Regions from separate parts of the Acidovorax sp. GW821-FHT09A11 genome, predicted to be linked through region 1. Evidence: riboswitches for the same ligand, from Rfam matches in the RefSeq annotation. Region 1 holds a riboswitch; the other holds the start of a gene.
The links. A riboswitch is a leader RNA that binds a small molecule or an ion and turns the genes downstream of it on or off. The one in region 1 is predicted to bind glycine.
Positions count from the first base shown of each region.

Region 2: it holds a riboswitch for glycine, as region 1 does, so the genes downstream of both, AC07PV_RS18350 (D-amino acid dehydrogenase) here and gcvT (glycine cleavage system aminomethyltransferase GcvT) in region 1, are expected to answer to the same signal.

Region 1 is NZ_JBWKPS010000001.1:820,093-823,490, reverse strand. It holds gene gcvP (aminomethyl-transferring glycine dehydrogenase) at 1-81, opposite strand, end outside; gene gcvH (glycine cleavage system protein GcvH) at 152-526, opposite strand; gene gcvT (glycine cleavage system aminomethyltransferase GcvT) at 611-1,780, opposite strand; glycine riboswitch at 1,791-1,912, opposite strand; glycine riboswitch at 1,926-2,023, opposite strand; gene AC07PV_RS03750 (TRAP transporter large permease) at 2,054-3,349, opposite strand; gene AC07PV_RS03745 (TRAP transporter small permease) at 3,346-3,398, opposite strand, start outside.
Region 2 is NZ_JBWKPS010000007.1:88,692-92,089, reverse strand. It holds gene sorT (SorT family sulfite dehydrogenase catalytic subunit) at 1-55, shown strand, start outside; gene sorU (SorU family sulfite dehydrogenase c-type cytochrome subunit) at 196-501, shown strand; gene AC07PV_RS18350 (D-amino acid dehydrogenase) at 569-1,888, opposite strand; glycine riboswitch at 1,984-2,097, opposite strand; gene AC07PV_RS18345 (2-keto-4-pentenoate hydratase) at 2,314-3,096, shown strand; gene AC07PV_RS18340 (hypothetical protein) at 3,136-3,398, opposite strand, start outside.

The sequences.
Region 1 (3,398 bases):
GTCGATGCCGATATGGCGGGGCAGGAACTCGGTGGTGTTCTCGAGTGCGGCGAGGGTGGGCAGGGGGGCTTGGGAGGTCATCGGCGGCGGCACAGTGCAAGGAAACACATTGGCCCGGCGGGGAGGCGCCGGGCCGCGGGGCATCGGAGGGTCAGGCGTTCTTGGCGAACTCGGCGTAGGCGGGTTCGTCCATGAGCGCATCGAACTGCAGCATGTCCGTCACATGGACCTTGAAGAACCAGCCGGCACCCATGGGATCGCTGTTGGCCAGCGAGGGGTCGGCGCGCAGTGCTTCGTTCACTTCGACCACTTCGCCGGTGACAGGCATGTATACGTCAGCCGCGGCCTTCACGGACTCGACCACGCCGGCCACGTCACCCTGGGTGAAGGTCGTGCCGACCTCGGGGAGGTCCACGAAGACCACGTCGCCCAGGGCGTCCTGGGCATGCAGCGTGATGCCCACGGTGGCGGCTTCGTGGTCGGAGATGTCGATCCACTCGTGGTCCTTGGAATACTTGATGGTCATGGGGGAAGCTCCAAAAAAAGGGGTAAACAGAAAAAGTGCCGATGCCAGCCGCCACTTTAGCCGGGCTGGGGCGGTTGCAGAGGGTCAGCCGCGGTGGTAGCGCGCAGGCGTGAACGGCATGGACACCACCTCCATGGGCACGGCCTTGCCGCGCACGATGGCGTTGACGCGCGTGCCGACGGCGGCAAAGGCTGGCGCCACGTAGCCCATGGCCACCGGCTTGTCCACGGTGGGACCCAGCAGGCCGCTGGTCACTTCGCCGATCTTCTGCCCGTCGGGGCCTTGCAGTTCGGTGTGCTCGCGCACGGGCACGCGTTCCAGCGCGACCAGGCCCACGCGCTTGCGCTGCAGGCTGGCGGGGTTGTCGATCTGCGACAGCACCTTGTCGGCACCGGGGAAGCCGCCCGCGCGCGCGCCGCCGGTGCGGCGCACCTTCTGGATGGCCCAGTTCAGCGCCGCCTCGGGCGGGGTGGTCGTGGTGTCGATGTCGTTGCCGTACAGGCACAGGCCGGCTTCCAGGCGCAGCGAGTTGCGGGCGCCCAGCCCGATGGGCTTGACCTCGGGCTGGGCCAGCAGCGCGCGCGCCAGGGTTTCGGCCTGGGACGCGGGCACCGAGATCTCGAAGCCGTCCTCCCCGGTGTAGCCGCTGCGGGTCACGAAGCAGTCGCAGCCCGCAATGGAAAAGTCGCCACCCGTCATGAATACCAGCTTTTCGACGCCGGGTGCCAGGCGCGCCAGGGCGGTGACTGCCTGCGGGCCTTGCAGCGCCAGCAGGGCGTGGTCGGGCATGGGGATGACGTCGCAGCGCTGGCCGATGCGTGCCTGGATGTGCGCGATGTCGCCTACCTTGCAGGCGCCGTTGACGATGACGAACAGGGTGTCATTGCCCTGATTGAAGAACATCAGGTCGTCGATGACCGTGCCTTCGTCGGTGAGCAACAGGCCGTAGCGCTGCTTGCCTACGGGCAGGTCGATCACGTCGACGGGCATCAGGGTTTCGAACGCGGCAGCGGCGCCGGGGCCGACAAGCTTGAGCTGGCCCATGTGCGAGACGTCGAACAAACCCGCCGCGTTGCGCGTGTGCAGGTGCTCGGCCATCAGGCCGGCAGGGTACTGCACGGGCATGGAGTAACCCGCAAACGGCACCATGCGGGCGCCCAGCTCGGTGTGCAGGGCGTTGAGGGGGGTGGTCAGCAGCGGGGCGGTAGGGGTGGTCAAGGCGGACTCCGGGGCAAATGGTGGCCGCGGCCCCATGGGTCGCGGGATTTGCCCTGCTGTCCGCTTTACCTGAGAGATTCACCGCAGCGCCCTGGCTGGCCGCGCGGCTTGCTCCTTCGGTGGATGGGTGCCGTGCTGCACGGTCCATCTCTCTCCAGCAAGGGAACGCCCGCATCACTGCGGGCGGTTGCCAGTCCTTTTGCCTGAGCGTTCGGCTGCTGCCTGCGCCTTCGGCGGCCCCTTTCGTTGAAGGAAGGGGCTCTCTCCTGACGGTCGCCAGTATATCCGCTGGCTGAAGCCGCGCAGACGCTATTTGATGAACCCGAGCACCTTCGGCAGCCAGGTCGACAGCTGCGGGATGAAGGTCAGCACCACCAGCACCACGCCATGCGCCCAAAGGAAGGGCACCAGCTCGCGCACCAGTTGCGACATCGGTACGCGCGAGACGTTGCAGGTGACGAACAGCAGCCCGCCCACGGGCGGCGTGATCATCCCCAGCGTGAGGTTGTAGATCACCACCATCGCGAAGTGGATGGGGTCGATTCCCAGCTTCACGGCCACGGGCGCGAGGATGGGCGCCAGCACCATCACGCCCGGCAGCGGCTCGATGAAGATGCCGAACAGCAGCAGGAAGATGTTCACGATGATGAGGAACATCCACGGCGAGAGGTTCATGCCCACCAGCCAGTCGGCCATCTGCTGCGGAATGCCCTCGATGGTCAGGATCCACGCGAACGCGGCCGACAGCCCGATGATGATCAGCACCGAGGCCGACAGCAGGGCCGAGCGTGCCAGGATGTCGGGCAGCGCCTTCCACTGCAGCGTGCGGTAGACGAACTTGCCGCACACCAGCGCATAGAACACCGCCACCACCGAGGCCTCGGTGGGCGTGAACCAGCCGGCGCGCATGCCGCCCAGGATCACCACCGGCAGCAAAATGGCGGGCAGCGCCTTCCAGGTGGTCTGCAGGATCTCGGCCAGCGGCGGCATCCGGCCGTCGCCCTTGTAGTTGCGCTTCTTGGAGACGTGGAAGTTCACGACGCACATGGCCACCGCGATCAGCAGGCCCGGCAGCAGGCCGGCCACGAACAGCGCACCCACCGACACCGTTTCATCCTGCAGCGCATAGATGATCATGATGATGGACGGCGGGATGATGGGCCCGACGATGGCCGTCGAGGCCGTGAGAGCCGCCGCGTACGAACGGTCGTAGCCGGCCTTGTCCATCATGCGGATCAGCATCGACCCCGGCCCCGCCGCATCGGCCAGCGCCGAGCCCGAGATGCCCGAGAAGAAGGTCAGCGAGACCACGTTGGTGTAGCCCAGCCCGCCGCGCTTGTGGCCCACGAACTGCCCGGCAAACCTCAGCAGCACCTCAGTCAGCGAGCCGCCGCTCATGAGTTCGGCCGCGAGGATGAAGAAGGGCACGGCCATCAACGGAAAGCTGTCGATGCCGGTGAAGGTTTCCTTGAGCAGCACCATCAGCGGGTAGCTCTCGGCCAGGATCAGCGTGGCCGCGGTGGCCAGGCCCAGCGCAAACGCCACGGGCACGCCCATGGCCAGGAACAGGCAGGCCGAAACGATGAGGATGATGGACGCGCTCATAGGGAGGCACTCGCATTCGCATCGAAGTGTTCATCGGCCGCAAAGTTGC
Region 2 (3,398 bases), on a different contig from region 1:
CGGCTACAACAACGCGAGCTGGCGCGACCATGCGGTCACGGTGACCGCAGCGTGACCGGGCGCCCCCCTGAGACGCTGCGCGCCTTCCCCCCTGGAGGGGAGCGCGCCCCCCGGACTGGCCGTGCCAGATCCGCGGTGGCACTGGTGCTGGGGCGCATCGGTTTCCAGCATTTGCGCGTGCCTGCGCTCGCGGCCATGTCGAGCGTGCTGCTGCTGTGGACGGGTGCCGGCTGGGCGGCGGATGCCGCCGAGCTGGCGCGGGGCAAGGAGCTGTTCATCAAGATCCAGCCTGCCTGCGCCGTGTGCCACACGCTGCAGGCCGCCGGTGCCGAGGGGCAGGTGGGCCCGGTGCTGGATGAGCTCAAGCCCGACGCGGGCCGCGTGCTGCGCGCGCTCAAGGCGGGCATCGGCGTGATGCCTTCGTATGCCGAACGCATGAGCGAGAAGGACATGCAGGCCGTGGCGCAGTTCGTGGCGCACGCCACGGGCGCTGCCAGGTAGGCCGGGCGCTGGCCCGTGGTGGCAGCGCCGCCTGCGCGGCGGTGCTGCAACCCCGCTGTGCTCCCGTTCAGGCCGTGGTGCGCGATGGCACCAGCGCCTTGTCGGGAGCGCACCCCTGCAGACCCTGGAATGCAAAGTCCACTTCGGGCACCCGGCCGCTCACGATGTCGGCCAGGGCCTTGCCCGAGCCGCAGGCGTGGGTCCAGCCCAGCGTGCCGTGGCCCGTGTTGAGGAAGAGGTTGGCCACCTTGGTGGCGCCGATCAGCGGCACGTTGCTGGGTGTGGCGGGGCGCAGGCCGGTCCAGAACTGGGCCTGGCTGGCATCGCCCGCGCCGGGGAACAGCTGCTCCACGCGGCGCACGATGGCGTCGCAGCGCACCTGGTTCAGGTGGCGGTCGTAGCCGTTCAATTCGGCCGTGCCGGCGATGCGCAGGCGGTCGCCACCCCGTTCGCTGGTGTAGCGCGAGAACACGAGCTTGAACTCGTCGTCCGTCAGGCTCACCTGGTGCGCCTTGCTGGCGTCCTTGACCGGCATGGTCACCGAGTAGCCCTTGGCCGGGTAGATAGGCAGCTGGATGCCCAGCGGCTGCGCGAGCAGTGGGCTGAACGAGCCCATGGCCAGCACAAACGCATCGCCGCGCACGCGCTCGAAGCGGCCTTCGGCATTGGTCACTTCCACGTGGTCGATGCGGCCGCCTGCCTCGCGCAGCGCGGTGATGTGGTGGCCCATGCGGAACTGCACGCCCGCCTCTTCACACAGCTTGGCCAGCTCGCGTGTGAACTGGTTGGCGTCGCCGGATTCGTCCTCGGCCGTGTAGGTGGCTCCGGCCAGCTGCTGGCGGATATGGGCCAGGGCAGGCTCGATGCGCACGGCCTCGTCGGCGCTGATCACCTGGCGCTCGCAGCCGAGTTGGCGCATTTGCTCGGCCGGGGCCAGGGCGCCGTCGAACTCTTTTTGGTTGGTATAGAAGTGCAGGATGCCCTGCGTGCGCTGGTCGTACTGGAGGCCGGTGGCCGCGCGCAGCTGCTGCAGCGTGTCACGGCTGTACGTGCCCAGGCGCACGATCTGCTCGATGTTGTGGCGCGTGCGCGCGGGCGTGCAGTTGCGCAGGAAGGACAGGCCCCACAGCCATTGCCGCATGTCGGCGCGCAGGCGGAACAGCAGTGGAGCATCCTCCTTGCCCAGCCACTGCAGCACCTTGAGCGGCGCGCTCGGGTTGGCCCAGGGCTCCGCGTGGCTCACCGAGATCTGGCCACCGTTGGCGAAGCTGGTCTCGGCGCCGGGCGCACCCTGGCGGTCGATGACGGTCACCTCGTGGCCGCGCTGTTGCAGGAAATAAGCCGAAGTCACGCCGAGCAAGCCGGCGCCCAAAACGATCACGCGCATGATTTTCAAAGCCTTTCTGGGCTCTGGCGCTAGAACAACATGCGCTGGCAGCTATGAATTCAATAGCGTGCAGCTGGCGCATGAATGCCCAAGCTGCCGCTCCCCCTGTCCTTGGTACCTGAGAGATTCACCGCGCGGCCCACATGGCGCGCGGTTTGCTCCTTCGGTGCGCTTCGCGTTGCGCGAAGCGGCTCTCCAGACGGCTTTGATGAATGGTGCAGTACGGGACCTGAGCGTGTATGGGAGTTTGCGCCTTCGGTGAAGCGGACGGGGCCGCTGACTCTCCTGCGGGGGCCATTCTAGGAGCCCGCATCGCGCAAAAACCGCTTTGTCCGCGCTAATGAATCGCAATCGTTGCTGATGCTGCGGGCACGGGGTTGGCCATAATCCGCCGGAACCTTCGCCTTTCTCTCCAGGACGCCTTGATGCCCGATACCGCCTTTGATCCGCTGACCAGCGCGGCCGTGCTCACCATGGCCCGCCTGGGGCGCACGCCCCGTCCCCTCGACCTGCCCGCCGCATTGCGTCCCCAGAACGCTGCCCAGGCCTATGCCGTGCAGGACGCCGTGGTGCGCGAGCGCGGCGAGATCGCGGGCTGGAAGGTGGGCGCGGCGTCGCCGCAGGCGCTGCCTGCGCGGGCGGCCCTGGCGCGCGATTCGGTGTTTGCGATGGCCGGCGGGGGCGCGGTGCGCCTGTCCTGCGCGGGCTTCGCCGTGCTGGGTGTGGAGGCGGAACTGGTGTACGAACTGGGTGCCGATCTGCCTGCCCGGGCGCAGCCCTACAGCGAGGCCGAGGTGCTGTCCGCCGTGGCGTCGGTGCGGGCGGCCATCGAGGTCTGCGACACGCGCTACGCCGCCTGGGCGCAGCAAGGCGAGTGGAGCCGGCTGGCCGACCAGGCCTGCCATGGGGCACTCATCGTGGGGTCGGGAACGGAGAGCGCGCAGTCGGTGCAGCCGATGCGGCAGCCCGTGGTGCTGTCGGTGAATGGCGCGCAGGCCGTGCGGCACGCTGGCTGGGGCAACCCGGCGGGCGATCCCTTGCGCCTGCTCGCCTGGCTGGCCAATGGCGGCGCGCACAGCCTGGGTGGGCTGCGCGCGGGACAGTGGGTGACCACCGGGTCCTGCACCGGCACCGTGATGGTGGCGCCGGGCACGGTGGTGGTGGCTGAGTTTCCCGGCCTGGGGCGCGCCGAACTTCAACTGGGCTGACCGGCGGCGCCCTGCGCGGCGCGCGCGCCGGGCGTGGGGTCAGTTGCGGCGCGGGTTGTCGGGCTGCTGGTCGCGGCGGTTCGGTACGCCGTCGCCGTCCCGGTCGCGGTCATGGCGGTTGGCGACGCCATCGCCGTCACGGTCCCAGCCGCCACGCTGAAACTCCCAGCGGCCTTCGCGTTCCACCCAGTGCGGCTGGCGATACTGGTGGCCGGCGCGGGCCTGCACCCAGTGGCCGCGCACCCATTGGTAGCGGTTGCCACGCCATTCCCAGTGGCCTTCTTCCCACACCTGGCCCCGGC